3 regions of the Syntrophotalea acetylenivorans genome follow, and region 3 is predicted to be linked to each of the others. Evidence: riboswitches for the same ligand, from Rfam matches in the RefSeq annotation. Region 3 holds a riboswitch; each other region holds the start of a gene.
What was found. Region 3 has a riboswitch for molybdenum cofactor ahead of A7E78_RS09685 (aldehyde dehydrogenase family protein). Riboswitches for the same ligand answer to the same signal wherever they lie in the genome.
Positions count from the first base shown of each region.

Region 1: it holds a riboswitch for molybdenum cofactor, as region 3 does, so the genes downstream of both, A7E78_RS10950 (molybdopterin molybdotransferase MoeA) here and A7E78_RS09685 (aldehyde dehydrogenase family protein) in region 3, are expected to answer to the same signal.
Region 2: it holds a riboswitch for molybdenum cofactor, as region 3 does, so the genes downstream of both, A7E78_RS11555 (aldehyde ferredoxin oxidoreductase family protein) here and A7E78_RS09685 (aldehyde dehydrogenase family protein) in region 3, are expected to answer to the same signal.

Region 1 is NZ_CP015519.1:2,379,920-2,385,604, forward strand. Features, by position in the region: gene A7E78_RS10940 (GAF domain-containing sensor histidine kinase) at 1-710, opposite strand, end outside; gene A7E78_RS10945 (iron-containing alcohol dehydrogenase) at 774-1,919, opposite strand; gene A7E78_RS10950 (molybdopterin molybdotransferase MoeA) at 2,093-3,310, opposite strand; molybdenum cofactor riboswitch at 3,671-3,790, opposite strand; gene A7E78_RS10960 (iron-containing alcohol dehydrogenase) at 4,515-5,685, shown strand, end outside.
Region 2 is NZ_CP015519.1:2,515,537-2,521,221, reverse strand. Features, by position in the region: gene A7E78_RS11575 (hypothetical protein) at 1-1,104, shown strand, start outside; gene A7E78_RS11570 (vWA domain-containing protein) at 1,110-2,222, shown strand; gene A7E78_RS11565 (hypothetical protein) at 2,276-3,058, shown strand; gene A7E78_RS11560 (vWA domain-containing protein) at 3,068-4,090, shown strand; molybdenum cofactor riboswitch at 4,352-4,473, shown strand; gene A7E78_RS11555 (aldehyde ferredoxin oxidoreductase family protein) at 4,508-5,685, shown strand, end outside.
Region 3 is NZ_CP015519.1:2,111,914-2,117,598, forward strand. Features, by position in the region: gene A7E78_RS09680 (hypothetical protein) at 1-314, opposite strand, end outside; gene A7E78_RS09685 (aldehyde dehydrogenase family protein) at 539-1,888, opposite strand; molybdenum cofactor riboswitch at 2,024-2,143, opposite strand; gene A7E78_RS09690 (ATP-binding protein) at 2,513-4,849, opposite strand; gene dksA (RNA polymerase-binding protein DksA) at 4,904-5,260, opposite strand; gene A7E78_RS09700 (hypothetical protein) at 5,352-5,685, opposite strand, start outside.

The DNA.
Region 1 (5,685 bases), 270 kb from region 3:
AGTTCCGGCAACGGTCGATGGTTGTTGAGTTGAATATTGTATTCGGTATCTATCAACAAGATCGGTTCGGTGACGGCGTTAAAAGTCGCTTCCCAGCCTTGTCGTGCGCGGGAAACCTCTTCGTAGAGCTGGGCGTTCTGAATGCTGATGGCCAACTGTTCGGCCAGATGCTGAACAAAGCTGAGCTCTTCCTGGGTATAGGCCGACTTTTGGGAACTGCCGATCAGCAGCAGTCCCTGGTTGGCCGACTTATAATGCAGGGGAGCCACCACCAGAGAATGGAGCTGCTCCGCCAAATGGGGATACCCGGCGAAAAAGGGGTCGCTTTTAGGCAATTCGCCAAGGATCAAGGCCTCGTTGAGGTTCAGGGGCTCCCAGAGAACCGAATCGCGCGGTAGGGGTTGCGCTTGTCGAAAATGAAACGGGGGCAGCGCTTTGATCACCAGTTCATCGTTCTGCAACATGGCCAGGCCAAGCAAATCACAGGGCAAAGCTTCTGGCAACAACTGCTGGGCTTCGTTGAACATGTCTTCAACAGACATTTCCAGATGTAGGGCCCGGGTCAGGCGGTGCAGAATTTCGAGGCGGACATTTTGCCGGCGAATCTTTTCCTGACGCTTCTTCAGCTCGGCGTAATAGCTCAACTTGGACGCATTGACGCCGGTCAGGTCGGCTATTAGCTTATTTTTTCCGTCAGGCTTTTGGCTCACTATTGAGACCTCTGTCCAGGGCAGGAAAACTCATCTGTGGTTTTAAGCGACTTGCTTCAATCGCTAAAGGGCTTTGCGGAACAGTTCGGCAATATCTTTCGGAGTGGCCATGCGAGGGTTGGTGGCAATGCATTCGTCTTGCATGACATTGTCGGTCAGACGTTGAAGCTGGTCTTCAGAGAGCCCTAAGTCGGACAGGGATTGCTTCAAGCCAATATCCGCTACAAGTTTTTTAACCGCTTCAATAGCGTGCTCAGCAGCCGGCAATGGATCCGTTGAGCTGAGTCCCGCCATCGCCTGGGCGATCTGTTGAAATCGTTGGCGGCAGTCCGGTAGATTGAACTGCATAACATGGGGTAACAGGATAGCGTTGGCTTCGCCATGGTGAGTATCCATCAGACCGCCGACCTGGTGGGTCATGGCGTGGCCGGCGCCGAGTATGGCATTGGAAAAGGCAATGCCGGCATTAAGGCTCGCGAGGGCCATATTGGTATTGGCCTGCAGGTCGCTGCGGTCCGTTACGGCCTGGCGCAGGTTGCCGAACACCAAACGGACTGCTTTTAACGCATGCAGATCGGTCAAAGGGGTGGCGGCCAGGGAAACGTAGGCTTCGATCGCATGGGCCAGGGTATCGATACCTGTAGTAGCTGCCAGACGTGGATTAACCGTGGACAGCAAATTCGGATCGATCAGGGCAATATCAGGAATAAGGGACCGTGAGACAAAAGACATCTTCAGTCGGCGCTCGGTATTTACGATGCGAGCGAACTGGGTAACCTCGGTGCCGGTGCCGGCAGTGGTAGGAACGATGATCACGGGAGGCAGAGGCTGGTGAATCTTGTTGATGCCTTCATAGTCGGTCAGTTGACCGCCATTAGTGGCTAACATGGCTATGACTTTGGCCATGTCGGCGCAACTTCCGCCACCAACTCCGATGACGGCATCGCATTTAGCGGCTCGGTATCGTTCCAGGGCCACCTCAACTTCCGTGTCCTTGGGATTTGAGCTTAGCGCAGAAAAAATTTCGAATTCGACTCCCGCTGCGGCGAGGTATTCAGTTGCTTTGTCGATCCAACCGGTTTCCAGCAAACCGCTGTCGGTCACCACAAGGGCCCTGAAGGCACCGCTGCCTGCAGCGCTCTCGCCGAGATGTTGCAGGGCTCCCGGACCGAAGATGACTTCCGGAATGACAAATTTACTGATATTCATGGTTTGACCGCCGAGAAATGAGGTTTTTCCGCCCGTAATCTATTCTTTGACACAGCATCTGCTTCAAAGACTTAGCATAGATTATTAAAATACTATGGGTGAAGCTCGGCAGTCAATGTGAATTAATGCGGTATACCGCATAGTTCGCGTGATTGCGACGGTTAACGAGAACCTCAGTACTCAAGCATATCGGCGTAGCGGCTAAGTAAGTGGATGTTTACCTGGTCGCCGGCTTGAAAATGATCGCGATCTTCGGGCAGCAGCGCAAGGGCATCGGCCTGGACCATGGTCTTAAGAATGCCGGTGTTCTGATCGCCGGAGCAGCTAGCCAGATACTTGCCGTCTCTTACTTCAATGCTGACTCGCTGAAAATTGAGAACGCCGAGGCGTTTCTTGGTCAAGTCCGTCAGCAGTGTGGCTTCGATCAGGGGTTTGATGACTCGGCTGTGGCCCATCATTTTAAGCAGGGCGGGTCTGACCAGTTCTTCAAAGGTGACCATGGTCGATACGGGGTTGCCGGGCAGGCAGAAGATCGGCGTCTTGTCGAGGCGGGCAAAAGTGGTTGGTCGGCCCGGTTTGATTCCCACGCGGCAAAAGAGGGTTTCCGCACCAAGTTCGTCGAGTACGGTGCGGACAAAGTCGCGGTCGCCGGTCGATACACCTGCAGAGGTAATCAAGGCGTCGGCCTTGAGTCCTTCAAGCATCTTTTCCCGAGTTGCTTCGCGGGTGTCGCGGGCGATGCCAAGGATGGTCGGTTCGGCGCCGATTTCCCGCAGGGCTGTGGCCAGGGCCAAGGTGTTACTGTTAATGATTTTGTCTTCGGTCAGCGGATCTCCTGGTTCGATCAATTCATCCCCGGTCGCCAGGATGGCTACCCTGACCGGCCGATAAACCGAGACAAAGATCTTGCCAAAGGAGGCGAGCATACCGACCTCCGCTGGCCTTAGAATCGTGCCGGTGGGTACGATCACTTCTCCGCGCTGAACGTCTTCTCCTTTGTGGCGAATGTGAGATCCAGCTTTGACCGGCTTGGGGAAGTGAACGCCACCCTCGGTCTCTTCAGTATCTTCCACGGGCACAATGGCATCCGCTCCCTCCGGAAGGGGGGCGCCGGTCATGATCTTGACCACGGTGCCGGGTTCCATCGGGGACCCGAGGGAGCCGCCGGCAGGGATAAAACCGCTAACGGGAAGAGTGGTTGGTTCCTGGCAGTCGGCTGCACGCACGGCATATCCGTCCATGGCCGAGTTGGTCCAGCGGGGCATGTCCCACAGGGCCGTGATGTCTTCGGCGAGAACACGACCGCCGGCATCGAGAATGGACGCCCGCTCAAGGCCCATCAGGGGGACTTGGTTAAGAATGGTGGCACGGGCTTCTTCAAAGCTGGGCATAGAAACTTCCTTCCTAAATGCTTTGCTGGTAGCTGATTTCGGCACTCTGTAGAGATGCCTTGATATATGAAAACGAATATTTGTGAAGATTTAAATCTCAAAGGGCGCTGGCAGTTCTGCGCGGTACCCTGCTGCTGAGAATAAAGAGATATTACAATTTTATTCTGGCACTCACTTGCAGTACGAGAGACCTGCGATATAACTGTGTCCAGGCTTCAGCTTAGTTTTTAAACTGTAAGAAGAGCAATAGAACAACGTTTAACTTTCCCATGCGTTTTCGATCTTTAAGTTACGTGTCCGGAATTGAAAAGAGGTTCTTGTCCTTTCGGAAAGAACCTCCGGTGCGTCGAAACACAAGGTGCGGCGCAGAAGGACTCTCCTTTCCAAAGCGGGAGGTCGCACCGTTTCCAGCAAGACCCGTAGGCCTCTGACCTTGGAGTAGATATCTTTAGGTCGGTCGGCTCGGAGATCGATTAGATTGTATGTCAATGCGCAGCCCCGGATTCGCTCTTGAGAAAGGTCTTGAGATGACTTCCGGGGTTGATGTCAGTTTAAAATCCGGTTTGCGAAAGCCTTTCTGTGAGCGCTTTGCTGCAAAATTGTATGCGACGCTAGAAATTACACCAATGGTAGGGCTTTTTCAACAGAAAAGAGTGTTTGCGTGACCTCCGGGGGCGGGGTTTGAAGCGGACCCGGCGAGGACATGGTGCATAATGTAACACCCGCAAGAGACCCATAATGGAACACTTTGACACGTAATGTTTGCCCGGGTTGTTGTTTTATTGTTCGTTGGGCGTAATGGCGGTGCTTTTTGCTCCCCTGGGAGGAGGGTCTTGGTCGAGAAAATTAAACAGCGATTTGTTTTTCTCTTCAGGGGTTGCCAGCAAGGGCGCTGATGTTTGGCCGATTTGGAGGCTCTTTCAGGGAGGTTATGGGTCGGCGTTTGATCCCTTAATTGTTGCATTAATGGAGCGCTGGCATCCTAATTGCTCTATGTTTTGGCTCCGACGTTATGGCATCTTTAAACAGTGTTTTGTTTTTTTGATGAATAGTCTTGACAAAAGATGTTTATGTGCCAAAATCAATTTCAGTAAACAGAAAGGAAGGGGGGTGAAGGCGTAACACTTTAGAATTCTTTTGGTGGTAGAAGGCTTTATAATTGTGCAAGCTCTTTCAACAAACAAAATCTTGAGGAGGATTTACCATGCCTGTTGTTAATCTCGCTGACACTACTTACGGCTTCTTCATTCCTAGCGTAACTCTGATGGGTGTTGGCTCTGCTAACGAAGTTGGCGCTAAAGCTGCCGAGCTGGGCGCAAAAAAATGCATGATCGTTACCGATGCTGGCCTGAACAAGATGGGCGTGGCTGCTAAGATTCAAGATAACATCAAGGCTGCTGGTGTTGATTGCATTATCTATGATGGTGCTGAGCCTAACCCGACCGACAAAAACGTTCATGACGGCGTTAAGGTTTTCCAGGACAACGGCTGTGACTTCCTCGTTTCCTTGGGTGGCGGTTCTTCTCATGACTGTGGTAAGGGTATCGGCCTTGTTTGCGCCGGTGGCGGCCACATCCGCGACTACGAAGGTGTTAACCAGAGCTCCGTACCTTTGACTCCTCTGATCTCCATCAACACCACCGCGGGTACCGCTTCTGAAATGACCCGTTTCTGCATCATCACCAACACCGATACCCACGTTAAGATGGCTATCGTTGACTGGCGTGTAACTCCTCTCGTCGCCATTGATGATCCAGTACTGATGGTAGGTAAGCCTCCTGCGCTGACCGCCGCTACCGGTATGGACGCCTTGACTCACGCTGTTGAAGCTTACGTTTCGACTATCGCTACTCCGATCACCGACGCTTGCGCTGAAAAAGCTATCCGTCTGATCGCTCAGTGGTTGCGTCCCGCCGTTGCTCTGGGTGCTAACCTGGCCGCTCGCGATGCCATGTGCTACGCTCAGTTCCTGGCCGGCATGGCGTTCAACAACGCTTCCCTCGGTTACGTTCACTCCATGGCTCACCAGCTTGGTGGTTTCTACAACCTGCCTCACGGTGTTTGTAACGCCATCCTGCTGCCTTGCGTTTGCGAATTCAACATGATCGCTTGCCCGGATCGTTTCGCTGACATCGCCGAGTTCATGGGCGTTCCTTGCGAAGGCTTGACCATTACTGAAGCTGCTGCTGCTGGCATCGCTGCTATCCGCGAGCTGTCCGCTTCCATCGGCATCCCTGCTGGTCTGACCGACCTCGACGTTAAAGAAGCCGACTTCAAGATTATGGCCGAAAACGCCAAGAAGGACGCTTGCCAGCTGACCAACCCGCGTACCGCTACGCTGGAGCAGGTCATTGGTATCTTCAAGGCTGCTATGT
Region 2 (5,685 bases), 400 kb from region 3:
GAGCAGGCCCGACACCGATTGCTTGAAAAAGCCGAAGCCTTGCAGGGGTTGGTCACCAAAGGACCCAATACCGATATAGCGACGATCGATCCCTGTCGGCGCCTTGCCTGGCAAACCGCCGCGTTACTTGGCGAGGACTTGTATGTCGCCAGCGCCGTTCCGCTTAAAAGGCCCTTGACCCCACCGGTAACTATTCAATTCCTTCTCGACCGACCGGGGGCCATGTCTGGCATGCCAATGCCTTTTAACCTGGAGATCCACTTCGCTGAGGGAATCAAAATCGACGCGGCCACCATTGCCAATCTCAACCTCAATCCCAGCGGCATTTTTCATAACCTTTACGAAATCAGCTACGATCATCCTCTCAGTGCCATCGATCTGTCCCACAGTCCCATTCGCATAACCGGGACCCTGCGAATCTACGCCTCTGGCGATTACCAACTTCCGGCCCTGCCGGTCTATTTCACCGACCACCGGACGGACGATGCAAGCCCCGTAACTATTCGCACTGACTTTGTATCGATCCGCATTGCCTCCATGGTCCCCGAAGGAGAAGATGATTACCGCCTGCAAATCGCTGCCCCCGGCCCCCTCTCGAAGGTCGTCGATACAGAACTAAGCGTCCGCCTGAAAAAGGCCGTGGCCATGAGTATTGCCGGCCTTTTGTTGCTGGCCGCCGGAATTATCGTCTGGCTTCGCATTCCGTCCCACCCGGTCAATAAAGCGGAACAGGTGGTCCGTGCCCGGCTGCAAAAACATCACGCAAACCTTGTCGACAAACTTAAAAACGCCCCTTCCTCCCTGCAACTGGCGGATTGGGCGGAACTGGGCAACGCTCTACAAACACTTCTGGCCGAATACGCAGGACTGTCGCCCGCAACCAGCGGTGGCAGCCACAGTTCATTTTTGTCTCAGATGACCGGCAGGCTCTCCAACAACGAAATACGGCAGGCGGAAGCCATACTCAAGGGCATTGAACATCTGTTGGCATCCGAACACCCCGACGCTGAACAGCGTCGCAATCTGCTGGCACAGGCAGAGAACCTGCTCACCGACCTGGCAAAGAGAAGGCCCGAGCGGCAACCGGAGACGGAGGTCCTTTAACATCCATGCCGGATCTTGAACTGGAATATCCTTTAGCCTTGCTGGCCTTGTTACTCCTGCCCCTGATCGTGTGGCTGCGACAGCGCACTCGCAGCAGGACGCCCTTTCCGTCCGTCGGGGTTCACCTGCGGGGACTGCAACCCACCTGGTGGAAAAGACATTATGACAACATTATTTTTTCGGCGGTATTTATCAGCCTCATTCTGGCCTTGGTCAATCCGGGCTATGCCCGCCGTAGCGTAGAAGAGTACATCGAATCGAAATGGATCATCCTGACCCTTGACCTGTCGGGTTCTATGAGAAGGCAGATCGATCGTTTTTCCCGGCTGACCGTCGGCGACATTGCCCTCGATGGCCTCGAATCCTTTGTCGATCTGCGCCGGGAAGGGGACTATATCGGCCTGGTGGCTTTTTCCAGTTTTGCCCGACTTCTGGCGCCATTGACTTCAGATCGGGCACTGTTAAAAAGAAAGTTGGACCTGGTCCGCAGCCAAAATCGATCGCGAATCTATCGGGAGCTGGGAGCCGGCGGCGGCACCAATGCCTCGGAGGCGGTCTGGCTGGCCTTGTCCGTGTTCTTCTCCATGTTGCCGGAAGACCGGCGTTTGACCACCGAAGAGATTGCCGGTTTACGCCAGTTCCTCCTCGGTGAACCCGGTACCCTGCTCGATATTCCGCTCAAACTGCGACGCAGCGGCCTGGGCGCCGGCATGGCGGTTATTCTCTTTACCGATGGTCGCATCGAACCCCGTTTGCGGGCTCATGTGCGGCGCGGTCAATTACCGAACCTGGTGAATGTCATAACCTTGATGAAAGCCCTTGATATGCGCTTTTACATTATTGCCATAGGCGGTCAGGTCGATGAAACCGTTGCAAAAGCGATGGACCCAGTCGCCGACCAACCTCCTGTTGGAAAGATTTTCCCATTGGCCAGAGGCCTTGATCGGGAACAGATCCAGCAAGTTTACCGCGAAATTGACGCCTTAGAGGCGAATCGAAATCTGATCCGCGCTACGATCCGACCCCGCTGGACCCGTCCCTGGTTTATCACCGCGGCACTGGGACTTATATTCCTTGGCATGGGGCTTCGTACCCTGCCGGGATACCGGAAACCTTAATTTCTGAAGCGAGCCATATACCTTTCGGCTTTTTTACGCAAAGGAACCAAAGCATGTTTCGCAACATCACTAAATACCGAAGGCATCTCGCCCTGATTTTGTCGGCAAGCGGCTTATGCCTGTTGGTAACCGGAGTTTTCCTCTGGCAGCAAGCAGTACGGCAACAACAGGGAACGGATGATCTTAACAATCGGATTGAGACCATCAACCGGACGGGAGCTGGAAGCGCCAATACACAGCAATTGAAAACCCTTGCCGAGAATGCCGGCCGACAAGGTCGTTTTTTACCGGAGGTTGAATACGCCCTGCTTCACGATCAGTGGCGGCAAGCGGTGGTCTTCTTTGAAGGGCTTAAAAACATCCTGGCTAACCCTTATCTTGCTGCCAGCGCCAGTAGTTCCGCCTCCAACTTTCACACTCGCCTGCTGCAACTGAGAGACGCCGTCACCGAAAGCTTGACCAACAATCCAAAACTTCCCATTGAATGGCAATGGAAACTTCATAATCTCAAAGGCAACACCGCCGTTTTGCTGGCGTATAGTGTCCTCTACCATGAAAAAGACGGCCGCAAGGCGGCAAAATTCCTCAGCGACGCTTTAATCGATTATAAAACCGCTATTCAACAGGTAGACAAGGTGAGTCTGTCCTCTCTCGAAAGAGCCCTGCCTCGCTGGAACCTGGAACTGATCATCGCCGTCGGCGAATACCGGCGTCTCGGCCTGACTGAGATTCCCCCTGCGGACATGACCCGGATACAGGAGCAATTACAAACCTACATCCCCGAGGCACCGGGATTCTCACCGGGCGTGCCGGCCGAAACCCGCGTCGAAAAATAGGCGAAAACCATGCAATTTTCACAACCATGGGTCCTGTGGTTGCTCATTCTATTGCCGATCGGTCTTTATTGGCTGACAGCCAATGAACGCTTTGTTCGCCGTGTGCAACGGGCTTTTTCCAACCAGGCCTCCACCACTAATCAGCGGCGGGCTGGCGTTCGCATAATTACCGCAATACTAGCCTTGCTGACCCTGATCATTGCTCTGAGCGGGCCCCATTTCTGGGCGATGCTAAAAGACGACCCACGCCGGCATCTAAAATTGGCCATCGGAATCGATGTCAGCAAATCGATGTTGGCCGAGGATGTAATCAATAAAGAAATCTCGTCAGCTAATTCTACGGAGATCGTCAACCGGCTGAATTCGGCCAGTTTGTTGGCCCTGCGCCTGTTTGAAGAGTTGGACGGCGAACAGGCCGGCTTGTTCTTTTTTGCCCGCAACGGCATCGAAGTCGTGGCACCGACCAGGGACCAGGGTTTTTTGCGGTATATGGTGAAACATACCCGCCTGGGTGAACTGACGGAATCTGGCAGCGACCTGAAAATGGCCATGACAACAGGAGCCGGGCTCCTTGGGGACCACATAAACAAAACCGCTGGCGCCATTGTATTAATTTCGGATGGGGAAGATACGGAGAACAGCCCGGACGAGCTGATTACTCAAGCCGAAGAAATGAATCGTAACAGGGTGCCGGTTTATACCGTCGGAGTAGGCCAGGCCGAGAAAGTATACATCCCTATTCGTCGGCCCGGTACAACACGCATTGAAGGTTTCTATACCGACCCAGCCGGCCACCCTCTGCGGACGCGTTTGCAAGCTTCCAATCTGCGCTCTATTTCAACAGCCAGCGGAGGAGCCTATTTCTCCCTAGGTGATACGGAACCACGGATATTAGCCCGCGAACTGCTCTCACTTATCCCCGAATCGACCGAATTGGCAACGGATGTGCCCCGCAGCCGCAGACTGCGAGACTGGACCCCATTTCTGGTGGTTGTCGGGCTGGTTCTCTACATTGCCAATCGTCTTCTTTGACCCCCTTTTGTTCCATTTTGGAACACAAGAAAACATTGCTTAATGCTAACCATCTACGCTCAACCTTGAACCCTTTTGAAGCAACCCTTTAATTTCAAAAGAAGTTTTGCGACCACAAGGCGCACAGCAAGACTTCTCGCAATAATGGCGCGATTCTTGTTAGTTAAAAGAGCAGTAACTATGGGTATTGAACTTTTAAACGATCTTTGATATAACGCAGTTCTACAATTTCAAAATGCGCTTTTACAGGCGCGTTGCACTTGCACTCTCAATCTCCGAGCATGACAACCTACGAGGAAGGTCCTTATGGTTGCCAAGCCGACGGGTTCCGTTGGAAACAACGGTGCCTCCCACCTTTGGAAAGGAGATTTTTCCCGGAACCGTTCCAAAAGCAACACTTGGGAGGAAAAGAAGATCATGAACAGAATTTTCCGCGTAAACATGAAGGACCTCACCTGCAAGATCGAAGAAGTCCCTGAAGCTTGGGCCGGCCTCGGCGGCCGTGGCCTGACTTCCACGATCGTTGCAGCTGAAGTACCCCCCACCTGCCACCCTCTCGGTCCTAACAACAAGCTGGTTTTCGCTCCCGGCCTTCTGACCGGCACCCCGGCAGCTCAGTCCGGTCGTATGTCTGCAGGCGCCAAGAGCCCTCTGACCGGCGGCATCAAAGAGTCCAACGCCGGCGGCACCAGCGCTCAGCAGTTCGCTAAGCTCGGCATCAAAGCCATGATCATCGAAGATCAGCCTGAAGCCGGCAAGTGGTATGAACTGCACGTCAACAACGACGGCGTTACCTTCCACGACGCTTCTGCCCTCAAAGGCATGCAGAACTTCGACGTCATCGACGCCATGGAAGCCAAGTACAATCCGAAAATCGGCGTTTGCTCCATCGGTATCCCCGGCGAAGAGCGCCTGATGGCTGCTAACATCTCCGTCAAAGACCCTGATCACAAGATCCGTAGCCACGGCCGTGGCGGCCTCGGCGCCGTTATGGGCTCCAAGAACATCAAGGTCATCACCATCGACGATTCCGAAGGCAAGAAAGTTGAAATCGCCGACAAGGACAAGTTCCGCGCTGCTGCCAAGGTTTTCGCCAAGGCCATGCTCGACCACCCGGTTACCGGCGAAGGTCTGCCCATCTACGGCACCAACGTTCTGATCAACATTCTGAACGAAGCCGGTGGTCTGCCCACCAAGAACTTCTTGTACGGTTCCTGCGAGCACCACGACAAGGTTTCCGGTGAAACCATGCACGACGTGATCGCCAGCCGCCCCAACGGCCACACCAAGCACGGTTGCCACGCCGGTTGCATCATCCAGTGCTCCCAGGTTTACACTGACGATAAAGGCGAGTACATCACCTCCGGTTTCGAATACGAGACCGTTTGGGGCCTGGGCATCAACTGCATGATTGAAAGCCTCGACGATTGCGCCCGTATCGACAACGCCATGGACAACATCGGCATCGACTCCATCGAAGGGGCCGTACTGATCGCTGTCGCCATGGAAGCCGGCGTTATTCCCTGGGGTGACGGCAAAGAAACCCTGCGCGTGATGAACGAAGAAATCGGCAAAGCCACTCCTCTCGGCCGCAT
Region 3 (5,685 bases):
TCTACGCAAAAGGCTGGCCACAAGTGCAACAGGACAATCGGCAGCATATGACTGAAAGCCATCAAGCCCCGTCCCTCATGCGGCCAACGCAAGCTGTGGTGGAGCTCTGTGCCAACAAGACCAAGCCCTGTAATTACCACTAACCAGGCATAGCAATGAACCGCGGGCAAAGGCGCCTGAAATGTTGCGCCACCAAGAAGAACCCCGATCACGCCGATATGGCCGGTACGCAACAGAATATCGAGCGCCCGCGACCAACCAGGACGTTTAGCCTGGGGTGAACCGACTTTCTCTTCAACGGTCATGTTCTTCATCTTTCTCACCCAAAAACTTGGCGGTAATATTACTCATAATCTGGCAGCTTTATTGGTAAAACAAGCCCCTGCTTCGCCTAAGAACGGAGCAGGGGCTTGTTTTACCAAAGGACCAAGAAACGAGTGGGACTTTTCACAAGGAAAAGTCCCACTTTTCAACCGTTCTTAAATCTAGAATCAACGCCCCCTCTCGGGGAGATTGATCCGATCAGCATGTTTCGATATTACTCGTCGCGCTCGTAGTCAACGATACGTGCTGCAACGGTCTTGATGCTGAGCAGGTCGGAGTAGTTGATGTTGTTGCCCAGGTAGTTGTTGCCATCGGTACCGCAACCGAGGGTCAGTGAAGGCGGCAGCTTGTTGTAGATGAGACCAACGGAGCCGTGTACCGCAGGCTGGTTGAGGAGCAGACGGTTAGCCGGGATTTCCATGGCGAACTTGTCGAGAATTTCCTCGTCCTGAGCGTGGACAACGGCGGTGTGACCGGCGCCGCCCCACAGAAGCTGCTTTTTAGCTTCGTCGATAGCGGTGTCGGTGTCCTTGAAGCAGATGTAGCCGAGAACCGGGGAGAGCTTCTCATGGCTGAACCAGTCTTCCTCACCGATGCAGGTCAGGGGCACCAGCAGCAGCTTGGCGTCTTCGGGAATCTCGATACCGGCCAGCTTGGCAATGGCCTGGGGAGACTTACCGACGATCTGCATAGCAGGAACGCCGCGTTCCTTGTCGAACATGACGGCTTCGAGCTGGGCTTTTTCTTCCGGCTTAACCAGGTAGGCGCCGCGCTCGATCAGAAGCTTAACGGCTTCGTCGCAGGTGGCCTGGTCGTCGAAGATCATCGACTGGTCGGAGGAGCAGATGGTGCCGTTGTCGAAGGTCTTGGAAGCGATAACGTTGTTAACCGCAACGCTGAGGTTAGCGGATTTGGAGACGAAAACCGGGGTGTTACCGGCGCCGACGCCGATGGCGGGGTGGCCGGAGCTGTAAGCAGACTTAACCATAGCGTTACCGCCGGTGGCAAGAATCAGGTTTACGTCGGGATGGTTGAACAGCATGCCGGTAGCTTCGATGGAAGGAGTATCGATCCACTGAATGCAGTTTGCAGGAGCGCCGGCGGCAACAGCTGCGTCGCGCATGAGCTCAGCAGCTTTAACGCTGCACTTTTGAGCGCGGGGATGACAAGCGAAAATGATGGTGTTACGAGTCTTCATGGCGATCAAAGACTTGAACATGACGGTAGAGGTCGGGTTGGTGGTCGGAGTAGCGGCCGCCAGTACACCGAAAGGCTCGGCAACATACTTGACGCCTTCTTTTTCCTCGATAACGCCAACGGACTTCTTGTCTTTGAAGTACTCGTAAACGATGTGAGCGCCGAGGTGGTTCTTGATGGCTTTGTGATCAGCCCGGCCGATGCCGGTTTCTTCAACGGCCATTTCGCCGAGCATGACTTCGTTAGCTACGCTGACCTCATCCATAGCCGCGGTAATCTTGTCGACCTGCTCCTGGGTGAAGGTCTTGAACTCGTCAGCAGCCGCCCGAGCATTGGCCACCAATTGATCGATCATTGCCTGTGCCATACCTAATTCCTCCTAGTTCTTGTGTTGTTGAAGCTTTGCGCTTAACCCGATTGCCAAAAAGTGCCTACGAGATAGAGCAACAATTAAAAAAAAGAGACAGGGGAGCATGCACGTCTTGCGTCCTTACGGCCGCAGATGCAATATCCTCCGACTCCTTTCCAAATACGGGAGGCGCCACCGTTTCCAGTGAAACCCACAGCCCACCTCCCCATAGCGTCAAGCCTTAGGGAAGACAGGTCAGAGCCGAACCCGCCTGCTTGCCTTAAATGTGCTACAAACAATCACTACATTTAATGCTCGTTAGGCGATATTCCATAATTTGTACCACACACATTTATACCAAACCGACTTCTCTCGCGCAAGAAAAATAATTGTTATTCTCAGCCTTAAGCAGGCCTCTCCCTACACCTGCCGAGGCCTGCTTTTAGGCATTAAAACAGGGTTTTCTAATGCGTTTTTACTGCACGGATCAAACTCAGCACTAGCATCAAAATCACCGACTATAAAAAAAGCGCGCCGGTCAGGAGGGAAAAACCGCGCGCGCAAAAAAATTCTTAGACTGATTTGTTAGTGATCTAGCTTTGATTTTAGTCTACCACCGCCGACATCCTTTGCAAGAGACTTTCAAGGGCGTTTTGTCCAGTTGGGCAGCATAGGTTTATGCTCGACCTGAGCAACAGTCAGACGAATGATGAAACGGGCACCCAATTCCCCGTTCTGCACTTCGATATCACCATGGTGATGCTCGATGATTCGATGGACAATAGATAATCCCAGGCCTGTGCCATCCTGACGTGTGGTAAAAAAGGGATTGAAAATGTTCCTCATCACTGAGGGCTCAATTCCGCCGCCCGTATCCTCCACCTCCAAGGCTACCGCCGGTTCGCCACGAAGGTGCGCAGAATAGGCCCTGACGGTCAATGTGCCACCTGATGCCATGGCCTGACGCGCATTGCCAACCAGGTTCAGCATCACCTGACGTAACTTCTGTTCGTCTCCTTGAATCGGTGGTAAATTATCAAGAATTTCCTTCTGCAAAGAGATTTCCGCCCTCTGCAAGGCCTCCGCCTCCAAAACCAAAACCTCTTCAAGGATCTCGACCAAATGGCAATCGACTAAACAGAGCATCTGCTTTTTGGAAAAGGCCAGAATATTGCCCAGCATCTCTTCCATGCGCCGCACTTCCCGAACAATGATCTGACTGTATTCTCCCGACTTGCTGTTCGCAGGCAACAACCCCGCCAGACGATTGGCGTAACCACCGACGGACACGAGAGGATTGCGCAGCTCATGAGTCACCGAAGCGGCTGTCTCACCCAAAGCCGCCATTTTTTCCCCCTGAATCATCTGCTCCTGGGTTTCACCCAGATGGCGATGAGACTCTTCCAGGCGCTGCATTAACAAGCTGTTTTCCATCGCTTGAGCTGCCTGATTGGCAAACAGTTCAAGAAAACGCCGCCGCTCCGGCGCAATCTCTATGCTGCTGCCCGGAGAATCGACAAGCAACACACCAAGCACTTTGCCGTGACCAATCAGGGGAGCGCAAGCACAATGCCCGACACTGAATAGTTTTTTCAAATCAGCAAAGGAAGGGGTCGTTTGTTCATAGTCTGAAACCAGCACGACCCTTTCCTGCAACACAGCCTGGACCAGAGGATGCTCACTTTGCTCCAGCGACAGACGTTGTTTGCACACCTGACGGCAAAAGGGGTCCTGTCGTTGTACCGAACGTACCGCCTTGGTGACCCGTGGTTTATCCCAGGCGCCGAGCCCCTTGGACGACGGCAAAACAGCACTGGCTTCCGCGCGGCTGACCCCCAGCATCCCTTGCAGAAAACCGCTCCGTTCATTGACCAGAAAGAGCATGGCCCGCTCAAAACCGGCTCCATTTTCAACGGTGGCGGCCGATAGCACCAAATGCATCAGCTCATCAAGGTGCAGGGTACTGTGCATGGCCCGAGAAACACGGTAAAGTAGAGAAATATCCTGCAACTCCGTGGCTTTTTCCTGAGAAAGTTCCGCCAATTTTTCGACCGCCGCCAGGCGTTCCATGGCCTGGGCAATCTGTTCTGCAATAAGCACCAGCATACCTTGCGCAGCCTGATCGGTAGCCAAAGCCAGGGGGCTGGCATGAGCCTGTTCGACAATGGTGAACACCCCCCAGGTGTGCTGCTGAAACACCAGCGGAACCGATGCAGCAGCAGCCGGCAATAGCTCGCTATGCTCAACCGCCACACAGGACTGCTGCTTGAAAACAACCTTACCGTCGGCAACAACGCGCGCTGCAAGCTCTTCTTCGATGGCCAGCAAGGGGGTTCGCAACCCCTGCCAGGCCTTAGGAATTCGAACCGTCCGCTCACCAAGCAGGGTATTGCCGTAGATCGGCCGCAAAACAACACAAAACGCTTCCGCATGGCGCTCCACGATCCGACTGGCCGCCTGCAGAATCTCCTCCACCGTGCCAGCCTTATTCAGCGAGCGACCAAGGGCGGAAATCAGAGCCAACTGCGCCATGCGTCGCCGCTCACCTGCGGCAACCTGACGTCGCTGCAACAAACCGCTCACCTGCAGTGCGATTGTTTGACATAATTTTTCAAAAGAATGGGAGGATTGGAAATCGGAAGGGAGGGAAAGGTTCAGAACACCATGCAGCCGCAGGTGATCGAATAGAGGAACGGACAACTTTTGGTCTTGACGCACCAAACAACGACTGGCCAGAGCCTCGGCCGGACCATCTTCGACTTTGCAGCAGCAGGGCCGAAAGAGATACGGACCGGAGGCCGTAAGCCGTTCAACAAACTGCCGCGGCCGGTCGTCACAGAGTAACAGCTCGGACCCCTTAAGTCCGAACGTACTCACAAGCAGATGCAGTATATCCTTGCAGGCTCTCGAGAAGTCGGGTTCAGCCCTGTTGGCAATGCGCACCACATCACAGATAACGGCACAGCAATCAAGGCTCATAGCACCCTTCTTTAGTTGCCGAATACAAAGATCGACCTGGCAATAGCAGCCAGATCAACCTATCTTTTCTTTACGTTCCTGCTCGGTTTTACAGTCGATACAGAGTTCCGTTACCGGACGGGCCTTCAGGCGAGCGGCACCGATCGGTTCCTCGCAGCACTCGCAAGTGCCGAAGGTACCGTTTTCGATGCGAGCCAGAGCATCTCGAATCTTCATGATCAACCGACGTTCACGGTCTCTGATCCGCAACTCGAAATTGCGATCCGACTCTAAGGACGCCCGATCGGTAGGATCGGGGAAATTACCACCTTCGTCGGTCATCTCGGAAACCGTTTTGCCGGCCTCCTGAAGCAATTGTTCCAATTGAGATTCCAGAATCTTTTTAAATTCTTCAACCTGTGCTTGTTCCATACCAGTACTCCCTTACCAACATTAAGAAGGGGTAAATGTAAAAGAAAACCTATTTCAAGTCAACTAAAATGGCCGCGTTCAGGCATGCCCCTCAGCTACCGGCCAAAAACTGCTGACAGAGGATAAGCAAGGAAAAAACAACAGCAAACCAGCAGACAATGATGTTGCCATTATGGCACGGCGGGGCTTCAACCAACCCCTTCACCTCGTCACTGACCAAACCACTTGGGATCCGTTGCAACAGACTCTCAAACAGTGCCGCTACACCGCCATAGGCATTTGTCACCAGCAGAAAGGACTCACCGACCCACAGAGTGACGAACAGCCGTTTGCGCAAACAAACAGCTTCAACTTCGGTCAAATCAGCAAAAAGCATCCGCCGTCGCCGACCGATACGGCAGACGGTAATCCCTTCCTCGTCGAGC